Regions from separate parts of the Granulicella sibirica genome, predicted to be linked through region 1. Evidence: riboswitches for the same ligand, from Rfam matches in the RefSeq annotation. Region 1 holds a riboswitch; each other region holds the start of a gene.

Region 1 (4,995 bases):
AACCGAGCCCAGAACGAAGATCGCGCCTCCGCACACAAGCGTAGCGCGGCGTCCGATGCGGTCGGCGATCATCCCTCCACTAATCGCGCCAAGCATTGCCCCAACCAGCACGACGCTGACGACAGCCTCTTCCATCTGTGTTGAGAGTGCGAAGGTGGAGCGCACATAGATGAGCGCAGCCGCGATGATGCCCATATCGAAGCCATACAGGAGTCCGCCGAGTCCAGCTATCAGCGAGACTCGCCAGAGGAAACCACGCTTCACCCTCGACCGTACCGCGGGTTCCATTTCCTGCAAGACTTCACCTCATAGGGTCTTCGCTGCTGTCGAATGCGCACTTAGTAATGTTTCATAAGGAAACACCAAGCAGCTTTCCCGCGCAACAACTTTGTTCAGTTCGCAACTTCACAGTTGCAGGCGCACCTTCGCTTTCGTGAGTACTGAAGAGATTGCGACCATGAGCATGGTGAACAACATCGCTTTAAGAACACCAGGTAAACCGAAGTTCATGTGGGTGCCGAGGTAAGTGATCCCTAAAGCGGAGAAGAGAAAGAACCACAGATCGGGCAGGAGGTAGGTTAGGAGGGCGTTTGAGCCGGCGGGTTTGATGAAAAAGGCCCATCCGGTCTTCTTCTGCATGTCACAGACCCAATAGAGCATGGTGAAGCAGAGGACGCTGGCTGCGGTGCTATAGAGGCACCAGGTGGGGGTGGCTCGGATTTTCGAGACTCCGAGGGGGGTGAGTAGGTAAGCGGAGACCAGGCAGATGAGGGCGAAAGAGATGGAGTATGCGATTTTCTTGCGGTTCTCGGGCCATTGGGGGCCTAAGAAGATGGTGGAGGTGAGGATGCCGGCCATAATATTCAGGGGCATGGAGAAGTTGCCGAAGGGCCAGACGTAGAGAGGTATGTGGTTGAAGATGTTGAGGATGTGGGCGGAGCAGAGGGAGTTCAGGGCTACGAGTAGGACAAACCAGGCGCCAGGCGCCCAGATAGCGCGGCGGGTCGGGACGTAGAGCAGGGATGTGGCGAAGTAGCTAAAGCCAATCAATCCAAGGATTTCGGGGTAAGAGAAGTTGATCCAGCCGATTCCACCGCTGGGGGTTGTGCGGCGGAACATGGCGTACATGATGACGACGAGCGCGAGGCCGAGCAGGCGGAGCCAAGTCTTTGATTTTGAGGTACTTGAGTAGACATTGAGGTAGAGCATGGCGCCGAGTAGGGCGATGAGGGCCCAGACGCTTCCAGGGAGGAGCATTGGGCCGGCCTGGTCGGCGTTTGCCAGGACAAGGCCGATGACGACGAGGCCAAGGGAGCGGAGGAAGATGTGGAGCCATAGGGCGGGCATCGATGGGTTCTGCTTGAGGCGCGCCCGGACCGAGAGGGGCATGGACATCCCTATGATGAACAAAAAGAAGGGGAAAACCATGTCCACGTAGGTCATGTAGTCGAGGCGGCCGGGGGCGTGATAGGTCCAGTACGGGAGGTGTTTCACTTCGGCGAGCTCGTTGACGAAGATCATGACGATCATCGTGATGCCGCGGAAGATGTCGATCGAGGCGACTCTGTTTGTGGTCTGGCTGGAGGGCTGCATTGTGCTCAAGTATGCCGCTTTTGTACGGTAGGATGTGGGGGGTTGTGCGGTAAATGCGGTTAGCGGGCCGGTAGAAAACGTGGTGGAGGGCGCGTCTTTACTGGCTAAAACTGATTTGCGACATGTTTTTTTGCGGTAAGCGGTGTGGTGGGGACTCCCTGGGGTGATTTGGAGGCTGCATTTGTCAAGCGTGTGCGGCCGCAAAACGGACTGGTGGAATTTCGGCTGGTTCGAGCGGTCCGTCCAGATATCCACAACATCTAGTAGCGGAGAGCGCAGGACGCCTATATAGTGATGTTCATTCCATGGTTCCCCGGATGTGAGTCCGGAGATGAAAAGGGAATCCGGTGAGAGTCCGGAACTGCCCCGCAGCGGTAAGCAGGTACGAACGCCACGATGACACTGGGTGCAAACCTGGGAAGTCCGGCAAGTAGGTCAGAACCTGCAGAGTCCGAAGACCTGCCATAGAAATATTCGCTGGCGCCTCCGAGGGGAGGCGAGGTGGCAGTGACTCGTTCCGCGGCAGCTCTCCGTGCTGGAACGCTTCTCCTGTTTCCTCGCAACCCTTTGAGGCAAGGAGACGGTCCATGGCCACCAATGCACTTCCTCATCTTGATTCCTCGCTTCAGATCCCCACGTCCTTTCTCTCCGGAACCAGCGGCGGCAGCGTCGCTGATTTCTCGGGTTTTCAGGTCATCCGCCGCAATGGCTCGCTTTCTGCGTTCGACGAGAGCAAGATCTCGAATGCCATCACCAAGGCCTTTATCGCGGTCGAGGGTACGACGGCGACCGGATCGCGACGCATCCATGACGCCGTGCGGGAGCTGACCACACAGATTGTGGTAGCGCTGAGCCGCCGGGCGGACAAGGCGCGCGCGCTGCACATCGAGGACATCCAGGACCAGGTGGAGCTTGCCCTGATGCGGTCAGGGGAGCACAAGGTCGCGCGAGCCTACGTGCTCTATCGCGCGGAACGGGCGGAACAGCGGCGGGTGCGCGCCCAGGTGGTGATTCAGTCCGTTCCAGCGCTCAAGGTCAGGCTGGCGAGCGGAGAGACGGTTCCTCTCGATGAGGTGCGGCTGCAGCGCGAGGTCGAGATGGCATGCCATGGGCTTGACGGAGTGAGCGCCGACGCCGTGATGTCAGAGGTTCGGCGCAACCTGTACGACGGTATCCTGGAGCATGAGGTCGGACTTGCCCAGACGATGTCGGCGCGTTCCCTGGTGGAGCAGGAGCCGAACTATGCGTTCGTGAGTGCGAGGTTGCTGATCAACATTCTGCGCGACGAGGCGCTGGGTTTCGTCCTGCCGGAGGCTGTCACTCCCATGAGGCAGAGTGTCACGATCGATTACGCCACTTACTTCCCGGCGTATATCCGGAAGGCGATCTTGCTGGACATTCTCGATAAGGAGCTTGGGCTTTTCGATCTGTCGCGGGTGGCGGCGGCGCTCGACGCGAGCCGAGATGGCAACTTCCAGTTCCTCGGATTGCAAACTTTGTATGACCGCTACTTCCTGCATGAGGGCGGTGTTCGGTTCGAGCTTCCGCAGGCGTTCTTTATGCGGGTAGCGATGGGACTGGCGATTCGCGAGATCGACCGCGAGGCGAAGGCCATCGAGTTCTACCAGTTGCTCTCGAGCTTCGACTTTATGTGCTCGACACCGACACTGTTCAATTGTGGGACGCTGCGTCCGCAACTTTCGTCGTGCTTTCTCACGACGATCGAGGATGACCTTGCGGGCATCTTCAAGGCGGTGAAGGATAATGCGCTGCTGTCGAAGTATGCGGGCGGACTGGGCAACGACTGGAGCAGCGTGCGTGGCCTTGGTTCGCATATCAAGGGCACGAACGGTCAGTCGCAGGGGCTCGTTCCTTTCCTGAAGGTGGCGAACGACACCGCGATTGCTGTGAACCAGGGAGGCAAGCGCAAAGGCGCGGTCTGCGGCTATCTCGAGACGTGGCACATCGATATCGAGGAGTTCCTCGATCTGCGCAAGAACACCGGTGACGACCGCCGGCGCACGCACGATATGAATACGGCGAACTGGGTGCCGGACCTCTTCATGCAACGGGTCGAGGAGGATGGCACGTGGACGCTCTTCTCTCCCGATGAGGTGCCGGACCTACATGACCTTTACGGGCGGGCGTTCGCGGAACGCTATGCGCACTACGAGACGAAGGCCGCGCGTGGCGAAGTTCGGGTGATGCGTACGGTGAAGGCAGTAGAGCTTTGGCGAAAGATGCTTACGATGATCTTCGAGACCGGGCATCCGTGGATCACCTTCAAGGACCCGTGCAATCTTCGCTCGCCACAACAGCATGCGGGTGTGGTGCATTCATCGAACTTATGCACGGAGATCACGCTGAATACTTCGGCGCAAGAGATTGCCGTGTGCAATCTCGGCTCGATCAACCTTGCAAACCACATGACGGAGGGTGGACTGGATCGGGCGCGGCTACGGCGCACGGTTCGTACCGCGATGCGGATGCTCGACAACGTGATCGACATCAACTTCTATACGGTACCCGAGGCGCGCGCGTCCAACCTGCGGCACCGGCCTGTGGGCCTTGGCATTATGGGTTATCAGGACGCGCTCTATCAGCAGCGCATTCCGTTTGCCTCCTCGGAGGCGGTTCGCTTTGCGGACGAGAGCATGGAGTGCATCAGCTATGAGGCGATCTCGGCCTCGGTCGATCTGGCTGAGGAACGGGGACGATATGCGAGCTTCGACGGGTCGCTGTGGTCAAAGGGCATCCTGCCTATCGACTCCGTGAAACTGCTGCAGGAGCATCGGGATCATACGATGACGATGACCCAAACGTCGACGCTGGACTGGGGAGCGTTGCGCGTCAGGGTGCAGAAGAGCGGCATGCGTAACTCCAACACACTTGCCATTGCGCCGACGGCTACTATCTCGAATATCTGCGGAGTAACCCAGTCGATCGAGCCCACTTATCAGAACCTCTTCGTGAAATCGAATATGAGCGGAGACTTCACGGTCGTGAACGCTTCCCTGGTAAACGACCTGAAGGGGCTTGGGCTGTGGGACGAAGTCATGATCTCCGACCTGAAGTACTTCGATGGTTCGCTTGGGTCGATTGACCGTGTGCCGGAAGAACTGAAGCGGCTTTACGCCACTTCGTTCGAAGTGGAAGCTACGTGGCTGATCCAGGCCGCAGCCTGCCGGCAGAAGTGGATCGACCAGGCGCAGTCTCTGAACCTGTATATCGATCAGCCGAGCGGACGGAAGCTCGATGCTCTTTATCGTGAGGCGTGGCACGCAGGGTTGAAGACTACCTACTATCTGCGCTCGCGTTCGGCAACGCATGTTGAGAAATCGACGGTGAAGCGGACAGATGGCAAGCTGAACGCCGTTGCCGTGACAACCGCACCGGCTGGTG
Region 2 (4,995 bases), 1.3 Mb from region 1:
GGTTCCCTCTTCGATGGCCAAGGAGATATTGCGGAGGACTTCGCGGGCGGGGTGGGCGAAGGCTATGGTGTGGAGTTCGAGGAGGGGTGTCACAGGCCGTACTCCTGCTTACTCTTGCGAAGGAGGTAGAGGAAGAACGGACCGCCGACGAAGACCATGAGGACGCCGACGGGGAGTTCGCGGGGGGAGAGGACGGTGCGGGCGAGGGTGTCGGCGGCGACGAGGAAGATGGCTCCGGCGAGGGCGGTGACGGGGAGGAGGCGGACGTGGTCGGGGCCGAGAAGCATGCGGGCGGCGTGCGGGACGATAAGGCCGGCAAAGCCGATGAGGCCTCCGAGGGAGACGGCCACGGCGGTGAGGAGCGAGCCGGTGAGGATGATGGCGAGGCGGGAGCGTTCGATACGAAGGCCGAGCTGCTGGGCATACTCGTCGCCGAGGGCGAGGGTGTTGAGGCGGCGCATAAGGGGGATGGCGATGACGGCGGCGATGGCGAAGAGGGAGGATGTGACGGCGAGTTGGGGCCAGCCGGGTGTGCCGACGGTTCCGCGGAGCCAGGTTTCGAGGATGGCGGAGCTGCGGGCGGGGTCGGGGTCGAGAAGCTCGAAGAGGTAGGTGCTGTTCATCAGCATGGTGCTGACGGCGAAGCCTGCGAGCAGGAGGGCGACGACGTTTGTGCCTCCGGTGCCCCGGGCGAGGGTGTAGACGAGGAGCATGGTCACGACAGAGCCGGCGAAGGCGAGCAGGGCGGTCGCGCTGAAGCCCAGGAAGGCGGCCTGGGAGAAGAAGAGGATGCCGATGCAGGCTCCGACGACCGCTCCGCCGGAGGAGCCGATCACGTAAGGGTCGGCCATGGGGTTGCGGAAGAGGCCTTGAAAGAGAAGGCCGGCGGTGGCGAGGGCTGCTCCGATGAGAGCGGAGGCGAGCACGCGGGGGAGGCGGAGGTCGAAGAGGATGATGCGGTCCATCGGGGTGAGCGCCTGGTGGGCGATGAGGGCGCGCAGGGGGACGTGAACGGCTCCGGCGGCTAACGATCCGAGGATTGATGCGGCCAGGACGGCAATTAGAAGGAGGACGAGGATGGCTAGAGGGATTGGTCGGGAGGGCGTGGGGCTGCCGAGCATCGGGCGGTCGAGGCCCGATGCCGGCAGCGTGCGCGGGGTTTGGGTTACTTGAGCTTCCACGTCTCTCCCCCGAGGGTGACCCGGATGCCTGAGCGGAAGTTGAACGGGAGGGCTGGATACCCGAACGCTTCGCTATAGTGCTCGCTCAGCAGGTTCTGTATCTCAGTGTAGGCGACGAGGCGGCGCGCGACCTGGTAGCTCCCGGTGGCTTCGAGACGCTGGTAACTGCCGATGAGGTTGTGGTTAGGAAGGAGGAGCGAGTTGCCGAAGTCGGCGTCGGTGAGGAAGGTGCTGTCGTCGCGCTTGCCGACGAGGGTTCCGTTGAGCGCGGCGGAGAAGCGGCTTTGGGTGTAGGTGAGGCCGAAGTAGGCGGAGTTGCGGGCGCGGCGGAAGGGGCGTGCGCCGACCAGAGGGCCGTAGCTGCCGATGGCGATGTTGGAGAAGTTGGACGAGGTGTTGAAGACCGGGGCAAGGGCGCTGCTCGAGAAGGAGCGCTGCACGACGGCGTCGAGGAGGGTGTAGCCGCCGCGGGCGAAGAGGTGGTTGCTGAGCTTGATTTCGACCTGGGTTTCGAGGCCCTGTGCGCGGAAGGCGAGGGAGTTGACGTAGGCTCCGAACTGGGTGCCATCGACCGCAGCCTGCGGGATGCCGAAGCTCGTGAGGGCCGATTGCGAGAGGAACTCGAGGCCGTTGCCGAACTCGTTGTGGAAGTAAGTGAGGCCGACGCGGGCTTTGCCTCCGGCGAGTTCCTGGTCGATGCCGCCATCGTAGGTGCGGGAGGTCTCGGCTCCGGCGGGGCTGATGTTGTTCTGGCTGATGAGCGAGCCGCCGTCGGGAAGCGTCGAGAGCAGGCCGAAGAGCGAGTTCGCCTGCTGATAGATGCTCGGCTCCTTGATGCCCTTGCTGAAGCTGGCGTGGAGTTTCGTGCCGCTGAAGAGGCTGCTGCCGCCGGGGCGGACGAGGTAGTAGCCGAGCGAGGCGCGCGGGGTGGCGGCGAAGCCGAAGACGGCGTTCTTCTCAAGGCCGGTGCCGATGGTGAAGTAAGCGCGGTGGTCGAAGTCGCCCTGAAGCTCGAGCATGGTGCTGTAGTTGCGGCGGTCTGTGGTGTTGGGGTCGAAGCCGGTGGAGACGGTGGACCCGCGCTCGTCTTCGTACTTAAAGCCGCCGACGGCGAGCAGGTTGAAGCGCTGCGCGGAGGGGCTGGTGAGGCGGTAGTCGGTCTGGGCGTACATGAAGTCGCGCGCGGTGTGGTTGGTGGAGAAGCTGGGGTAGGTGCCGGGGTACTGGAAGATGGCCTGTCCGGAGACGGAGTAGCCGTTGGCTCCGCGAATGGTGACGGGGGCTCCGAGATAGTCGTCGATGCCGCCGAATTCGGGGTCGATCTGGGGGACGCCGGTGGGGGCGTAGTCGGAGTAGAGGAAGTTGAGGCGGAGGCTGCCGTAGCGGAGCTGGTTGTGCCAGCGGGACGTGGTCTGGCTGTTGAGGACGGCGCCGAGGTAGCGGTCCTGCTCGCTGACGTTGGCGGAGTCGGGGATGCCATAGAGAAGGATGGCGTTGGGCTGGCCGCCGGAGGTGGTGATGTGGCGGAAGTTGAAGCGGAGGTCGGTGGTGTCGTTGGGCTGATAGCCGATGTTGTCGGCGAAGGTGGCGTTGTGAAAGGCGGAGGAGGCGACGCTGTTGCCGGTGTCCTGACGGGTGAAGTCGGAGAAGTAGTCGAGCTTGCGGATGGCTCCGCCGAGGGCGGCTTCCTGACGGTAGGTTCCGAAGTTTCCGCCTTCGGCCGAGTAGTCGAGCTGGGGCAGGGGCGTTGTGCCGCGGCGTGTGGTGAGCGAGACGACGCCGGCGAGGGCGTCCGAGCCGTAGAGGGCGCTGTTGGGTTCGCGGAGGACTTCGGCGCGGGCGATGCCGGCGGTGGAGATGTTGGCGAACTCGACGGCTCCGCCGACGTCGTTGGCGGGAATGCCGTCGATGAGGACCTTGTTGGCGTCCGTGTCGCCGCCGCGAATGTAGAGGCCGCTGGTGCCGCCGGATTGGCCGGTCTGCGTGATCTGGACGCCGGGGACGTAGCGGAGTGGCTCCTGAATGTCCTGGTTGTAGGGGAAGTCTTCCCTGGTGAGGACAGTGACGGGAGCGGCCACCTGCGCGAGGGGTGTGGGCGTGCCGGTTGCGGTGACGGTAACCTCTTCCGTGGCCGTGGGGGTGGCGAGAGTGATGTCGAGGTGCGTGGGGGCGGAGTCGGGGATTGTGACTTCAGTGGTGACAAATGTGCGGGCGGTGGAGCGGAGAGCGTAGTGGCCGGTGGTTAGGACGGTGAGGTGGTACATGCCGTTGGCGTCGGACTGAGTGGTGGTGAGGACTTCGCCATCGTGGATGAGCGAGATGGTCGCGCCCTGGACCACGGCTCCGAGGGGATCCTTGACGGTTCCGTGGAGGGTGGCCTCATGCGGAGTCTGAGCGTGGCTTAATGCTGCTGCTAAAAAGAGAACGGACGGAGTTATAAGTTGGCTTAGCCGGTGGGTCGTGCGGGTCATGCTTTGTCTCCCTCGAGATGGTGAGTCAGAGCCGGTCTCCTGGCTTACGCGTCCTTGAGCCATGCTGCCTTCCCGGGCTTGTGCCCAGTGGCGTTCCACGTGAGTGCATGGCTCTCTGCGCTTACAGTTACGGGGTAGTGGCGGATTTGCACCGCGCTTCCCGACACTCTGACTTTTGGCTGACGTTGTGGGCCGATGGCTTCTCGGCTTACGGATGAAATTGTTTGGCGAGGTCTTCGAGGGCGTCGAAGGCTACGGGGCTGGCGAAGTCCATGCGCTTGTCGACATAGAAGACCTTTGCCTGGGTGACGGCGGGCATGGACTGCCAGCCGGGAAGCGTCTTTAGGAGTTCGAGGGTGACCTTGCCTCCGCGGGTGAGAAGGAGCGCGTCGGGGGCGCGGGCGATGACGGCCTCGATGCTGATGTGGGGCCACTCCTGCGGGATGTCGGCGGTGACGGAACGGGCTCCGGCGGCGGCGATCATCTCGGTGATGAAGGCTCCGTGGCCGATGGTGATGACGGGGTCGTACCAGACGGGGAGGAACACAGTGACGACAGGCTTGCCCTGCGCGCCGGCGCGTACGGCGGCGAGGCGCTGGCGGAGGCTGGCGACTTCGGCGTCGGCCTGGGGGCGGCGGTTGAGGGCGTCGCCGAGCGAGAGGATGGAGCGGAAGATACCGTCGATGCCGTGGGGGTCGATGAGGAAGATGGGTATGCCGAGCTGGCGGAACTTTTCGACGGAGCCTTCGCCGTTCTGGGTCTTCATGGCGAGGAGGAGGTCGGGGTGAAGGGAGACGATGGTCTCTAAGGACGGCGTGAGGATGGAGCCTACGGATGGTTTCTTTTTGGCTTCGGCGGGGTACTGGACGTAGTCGCTGACGGCGACGACGTCGTCTCCGGCTCCGATGGAGTAGACGGCGTCGGTGACGCTGGGGACGAGGGAGATGATGCGGTGAGGATGGTCGGGGACCTGGACGGCGCGACCGGTCTCGTCGGTGACGGTGCGGGTGGCGTGGGCCTGAAGGCTTAGTGCTAAAAGCGTAAGGAGTAGGAGGAGTTTGGTCTTCATGCGTGCACCAGGCGTGCTGTTCGTGCGGCTTCTACGAAGTGTGGGGCGATGGTTGGGTTGGCGCGGAAGTGAAGGTGGATGTAGCTAGCGAGGATGTTGCCCTGAGTGAAGCCTTCCGGCTCTTTGCGGCTAGCGAGGGAGTAGGTGACTTCGTAGCTTGTTTTCTGCGGTGCGGGAGAGGTGAGGCGGGAGTAGTGGAAACTGTGGCCTCGGATTACGGTGCCCGCTGGGCCGAGGAGGTTGGATTGGGTGAGTTCGACTGTGGTGTAGCCGA
Region 3 (4,995 bases), 1.3 Mb from region 1:
AAGCAGATCCGCATCGAGGTCCGCAACGCTCAGTACGCCCTCACCCAGAGCGAGGCCCGCGTCCTCTCCGCGCGCAAGGCCCGCGATCTCGCCGAGAAGACCTTCAACATCACTACAAAGGAACAGGAACTTGGCGCCGGTTCTCAACTCCAGACCCTTACCGCCCGTCGCGACTTCGACGCCGCCGAGAGTACCCTTGTGGCTGCGATGACCGCATACCAGAAAGCTAAAATCGAACTGGACCGATCCATCGGCACCACGCTCGAACAGAATGCCATCTCCATCGATTCGGCCAGAACAGGTGTGGTCGCCAGTGCAGCAAACTGAAAGCAGCAGGGAGTCGCGTATGGCGGAGAGATCGGGCAACGGAGCAGGAAAGGCAAACGGGGATAGCCGCCTCCTCGTCGCCGACGACCATCCCCACGTTCTCGAAGCCCTAGAGCTCCTCCTCAAGCCCGAGGGCTACGGCCTCAAGTGTGTCCGCACCCCCGCGCTCGTACTCGAAGCGCTCCAGTTTGAAAGCTTCGACGGCATCCTCCTCGATCTCAACTACTCTCGCGACACCACCAGCGGCCAGGAGGGTCTCGATCTCGTCTCGAAGGTCCACGCCCTCGAACCCCAAGTTCCCATCATCGTTATGACCGCCTGGGGAAACATCGACCTCGCCGTCGAAGCCATGCGCCGCGGCGCCACCGACTTCATCCAGAAGCCGTGGGAGAACGCCCGGCTCCTCACCGTCCTCAACACCCAGGTCGAGCTCTACCGCAGCCAGAAGCAGTCCCGCCGCCTCGAAGCCGAGAACCAGATGCTCCGCATGGCCCGCACCGACGGCGTCCCCGAGATGATCGCAAGCGCGCCCGCCATGCGTCCCGTCGTCGAGCTCATCTCCCGCATCGGCCCATCGGACGCCAACGTCCTCATCACCGGCGAGCACGGCACCGGCAAGGAGGTCGTCGCCCAGACCCTCCACCGTGTATCCTCCCGCGCCGCCCGCTCGCTCGTCGCCGTCAACACCGGCGCGCTCTCCGAAGGCACCTTCGAGAGCGAGATGTTCGGCCACGTCAAGGGTGCCTTCACCGACGCCAAAACCGACCGCATGGGCCGCTTCGAGCTCGCCGACAACGGCACCCTCTTCCTCGACGAGATCGCCAACATCCCTATCCGCCAGCAGGCCAAGCTCCTCCGCGTCCTCGAAACCGGCGAGCTCGAACGCGTCGGCTCATCCCGTACCCGCGCCGTAAGCGTCCGCGTCCTGTCCGCAACCAACGCCGACCTCCGCGCCGCCGTCACCGCCCGCGAGTTCCGCGAAGACCTCCTCTTCCGCCTCAACACCGTCGAGATCCGCCTTCCCGCCCTCCGCGAGCGTCGCGAAGACATTCCCGCGCTGGCCGGACACTTCCTCTCCCGTTACGCCACCCGCTACCGTAAGGCCCTGCGCGGCGTCGAACCCGCCGCCCTCCACGCCATGATGCAGTACGCGTGGCCCGGCAACGTCCGCGAGCTCGACCACACCATGGAGCGCGCCGTCCTGATGGCCAGAGGAACCGAGGTTGAAGTCAGCGACCTGGGCCTCAACCCGCAAAAAGCAGGAACCCCCGCCGGCCTCGACGAGATGAGCCTCGAAGCCGTCGAGAGCCTGCTCATCCGCAAGGCTCTCGGCCGCGCCGGTGGCAACGTCAGCCACGCCGCCGACGCTCTCGGTCTCAGCCGGGGAGCCCTCTACCGCCGAATCGAAAAGTATGGCCTCTAGCCGCCGCCGGGTAGCCCTCGGTCCACGCGGCAAGCGCCTCAGCTTCGAACGTCGTCTCCGCCAGAAGCTCTGGCTCATGGGCGTCCCCGCCTTCCTCCTCTGCTTCTTCTTCCTCCGCTCCGAAGGCATCGCGGCTTTGCTCGCCGTCCTGGCCACCGTCGCGCTTGGCTGGGCGCTGGTCGTCTCGCTCGTCATGGAGTCCATCAGCCGCCCGCTCCAGACCCTCGCCAACGTCATCGCCGCCCTCCGCGAGGACGACTTCTCCTTCCGCGCCCGTGGCGGCCGTCGTAACGACGCCATCGGCGACCTCGCCATCGAGGTCAATGCTCTGGCCTCCATGCTCCAGGCCCAGCGCGGCAGCGCCCTCGACGCCGTCGCCCTCGCCGAGCGCGTCATGAGCGCCATGCAGACTCCCGTCCTCGCCTTCGATGGCAACGGCCGCGTCCAGATGCTCAACAACGCCGCCGAGCGCGTCTTCGGCCTGCGCATGGGTGAAGCCGTCGGCCGCCGGGGCGTCGATCTCGGCCTCGACAGCCTCCTCCTGCCAGCCGAAGAGGAGTCCATCACCCTCGGCAGCAGCACCACCGGAGCCCGCTGGGTCGTCAACCGAACCAGCTTCCGCATGCGCGGCATCCCGCACATCCTCGTCGTGCTCTCGGAAGTCAGCTCCGCCCTCCGCGAAGAGGAGCGCAACGCCTGGCGTCGCCTCGTACGCGTCATGGGCCACGAGATCAACAACTCCCTCACCCCCATCAAGTCCATCGCCGGGAGTCTCCGCGCGCGCCTCGCCAAATCGAGCGACCCCGGCCTCGAAGACCTCGAACGCGGCCTCGGCGTGATCGAAAACCGCGCCGAATCCCTCAACCGCTTTCTCCAGGCCTACCGTCAACTCTCCGGCCTGCCAAAGCCCCGCCTCAAGCGCATCTCCGTGGCCCTCCTCGTCGAGCGCGTCGCCCACCTTGAGCACGGCATGAAGGTTCAGATCGACCCCGGCCCCGAGGTCTTCCTGTTCATCGACGAGGACCAGGTTCAGCAGGCCCTCATCAACCTCGTCAAGAACGCCGTCGAAGCCTCGATTGGTCCTGACATGGGCGCGCGCAAGCCCATCGTCTGCGTCGGCTGGCAGGTCGAACGCGGAGCCGTCTCCATCTATGTGGTCGACAACGGCCCCGGCATCACCAACCCCGACAATCTCTTCGTGCCCTTCTACACCACCAAGCCCGAGGGCACGGGCATCGGCCTCGCCCTCGCCCTCCAGATCGCCGAGGGCCACCAAGGCACCGTCCGCCTCTCCAACCGCGAGGACGAGCCCGGCTGCCGCGCCGAACTTCGCCTTCCCGCCGCCTGACGCCGCACTCCCGCTATACTTGCAAAGTATTCGGTTTCGGGAAGACGGTGAGACTCCGTCGCTACCCAGTAACTGTATGTGCGGAGAGTCCGGCAAGTAATTGAAGCCACTGGGGCAAACGACCCTGGGAAGGCGAGCCGGATTCAGCGAAGCACAAGTCAGGATACCGGCCGCGTACCAATCTGGGCTTGATTCGGCTTCTAGGGAGAGCTGGAGAGCATATCGGTGTCGTCGCGATCAAGCGATCCACGCCGTGTCCGCTGCCTAAATCCAAATCCCGCCCGATGTAGACGCCCTCGTGCTCCTGCATCGAGCGAAATGGTATTCACCAGTGCGAAGCGTGCAGGACTCGTCTTCTCACAACCGTCAGGGCAGCGTCACGCTTGTTCTCGGCGGCGTCCGCAGTGGCAAGAGCCGCTACGCCCAGCGCCTCGCCGGGCATCTCGACGAAGGCCGCACCCCCGTCGTCTTCGTCGCCACCGCATCCGCGGTCGACGACGAGATGCGCCGCAAGATCGACCGCCACCGCGAAGACCGCCCCACCCACTGGCGCACCATCGAAGAGCCCCTCGAACTCGCTCGCGTCATCACCGAAACCGAAGCCGACATCCTCCTCATCGACTGCCTCACCATCTTCGCCGCCAGCCTGATGGACGCCGGCACAGAAGACGTCCGCGATGCCACGGAACCTCGGATTGAGGCTCTCATCGAAGCCCTCGCCAACGCCCCCTGCCGCGTCATCCTCGTCTCGAACGAGGTCGGCAGCGGCGTCGTCCCCGCCTACCCCATGGGCCGCCGCTACCGTGATCTTCTCGGCGAGATCAACCAGCGCGTAGCCCGCATCGCCGACGATGTCATCCTCATGGTCGCCGGTCTTCCCCTCGCCCTCAAGGGCCACATCGAGGTGATGGGATGAAAGGCTTCCTTGTAGCCGGAACCGCCAGCGGCGTCGGCAAGACCACCGTTACCCTCGCCCTCATCGCCGCCACGCGCCAGCGCGGCCTCGTCGTCCAACCCTTCAAGGGAGGTCCCGACTTCCTCGATACCACCCATCACACCCGCATCTCCGGCAGCACCTCCCGCAACCTCGACACCTGGATGCTCACCCCCGAGGCAAACCGCGCCGTCCTCTCCGAAGCGAGCGCGGGAGCCGACGCCGTCATCGTCGAGGGCATGATGGGTCTCTTCGACGGGAAAGATGGTCTCACCGAGACCGGCAGCAGCGCCGAGATCGCCAAACTCCTAGGCCTCCCCGTCATCCTCGTCCTCGACGCATCGAAGAGCGCCCGCAGCATAGCCGCCGTCGTCCTTGGCTTCGAGTCCTTCGATCTCACCCTCAACCTGGCCGGCGTCATCCTCAACCGCGCAGCTAGCGAGCGCCACTACCAGATGCTCTCCACCGCGATCGCCGCCTCCTGCCGCACCCCGGTCTTAGGCTGGCTTCCCCGCGACCCAGCCATCACGATCCCCGAGCGCCACCTCGGTCTGCACGCGGCCTCTGAAGCTCCAGCAACGGAAGTGCTGAGCCTCTTTGCCGAAGCAGCAGAAGCGCACCTCGAACTTGACCGAATCCTGGCTCTCGAGTTTCCGCTCGAAGCTCGGCAGTCTACGTCATCTGAGACCAAAACAGACCCAATCCGAATCGGCGTAGCCCGCGACGACGCCTTCAGCTTCTACTACGAAGACAACCTCGACCTCCTCCGCAACGCGGGCGCAACAATCATCTCCTTCAGCCCCCTGCACGATCCTCATCTCCCAGAAGACCTGGACGCCCTCTACTTAGGCGGAGGCTACCCCGAACTCCACGCCGAAGCCCTGAGCGCCAACACATCCATGCACGAAAACCTCCGAACCTTCGCCGCGCAAGGCCGCCCTATCTACGCCGAATGCGGAGGCA

Evidence for each region. Region 1 has a riboswitch for cobalamin ahead of GRAN_RS06635 (ribonucleoside-diphosphate reductase subunit alpha). Riboswitches for the same ligand answer to the same signal wherever they lie in the genome.
Region 2: another riboswitch for cobalamin. It lies ahead of GRAN_RS00995 (TonB-dependent receptor); the one in region 1 lies ahead of GRAN_RS06635 (ribonucleoside-diphosphate reductase subunit alpha).
Region 3: another riboswitch for cobalamin. It lies ahead of cobU (bifunctional adenosylcobinamide kinase/adenosylcobinamide-phosphate guanylyltransferase); the one in region 1 lies ahead of GRAN_RS06635 (ribonucleoside-diphosphate reductase subunit alpha).

The regions. Positions count from the first base shown of each region.
Region 1 is NZ_RDSM01000001.1:1,579,812-1,584,806, reverse strand. Features, by position in the region: gene GRAN_RS06645 (sugar porter family MFS transporter) at 1-288, opposite strand, end outside; gene GRAN_RS06640 (heparan-alpha-glucosaminide N-acetyltransferase domain-containing protein) at 406-1,593, opposite strand; cobalamin riboswitch at 1,883-2,074, shown strand; gene GRAN_RS06635 (ribonucleoside-diphosphate reductase subunit alpha) at 2,181-4,995, shown strand, end outside.
Region 2 is NZ_RDSM01000001.1:242,643-247,637, forward strand. Features, by position in the region: gene GRAN_RS00985 (ABC transporter ATP-binding protein) at 1-93, opposite strand, end outside; gene GRAN_RS00990 (FecCD family ABC transporter permease) at 90-1,181, opposite strand; gene GRAN_RS00995 (TonB-dependent receptor) at 1,166-3,652, opposite strand; cobalamin riboswitch at 3,665-3,838, opposite strand; gene GRAN_RS01000 (ABC transporter substrate-binding protein) at 3,861-4,721, opposite strand; gene GRAN_RS01005 (cobyrinic acid a,c-diamide synthase CobB) at 4,718-4,995, opposite strand, start outside.
Region 3 is NZ_RDSM01000001.1:247,740-252,734, reverse strand. Features, by position in the region: gene GRAN_RS01025 (TolC family protein) at 1-327, shown strand, start outside; gene GRAN_RS01020 (sigma-54-dependent transcriptional regulator) at 347-1,750, shown strand; gene GRAN_RS01015 (sensor histidine kinase) at 1,740-3,098, shown strand; cobalamin riboswitch at 3,113-3,287, shown strand; gene cobU (bifunctional adenosylcobinamide kinase/adenosylcobinamide-phosphate guanylyltransferase) at 3,439-4,014, shown strand; gene GRAN_RS01005 (cobyrinic acid a,c-diamide synthase CobB) at 4,011-4,995, shown strand, end outside.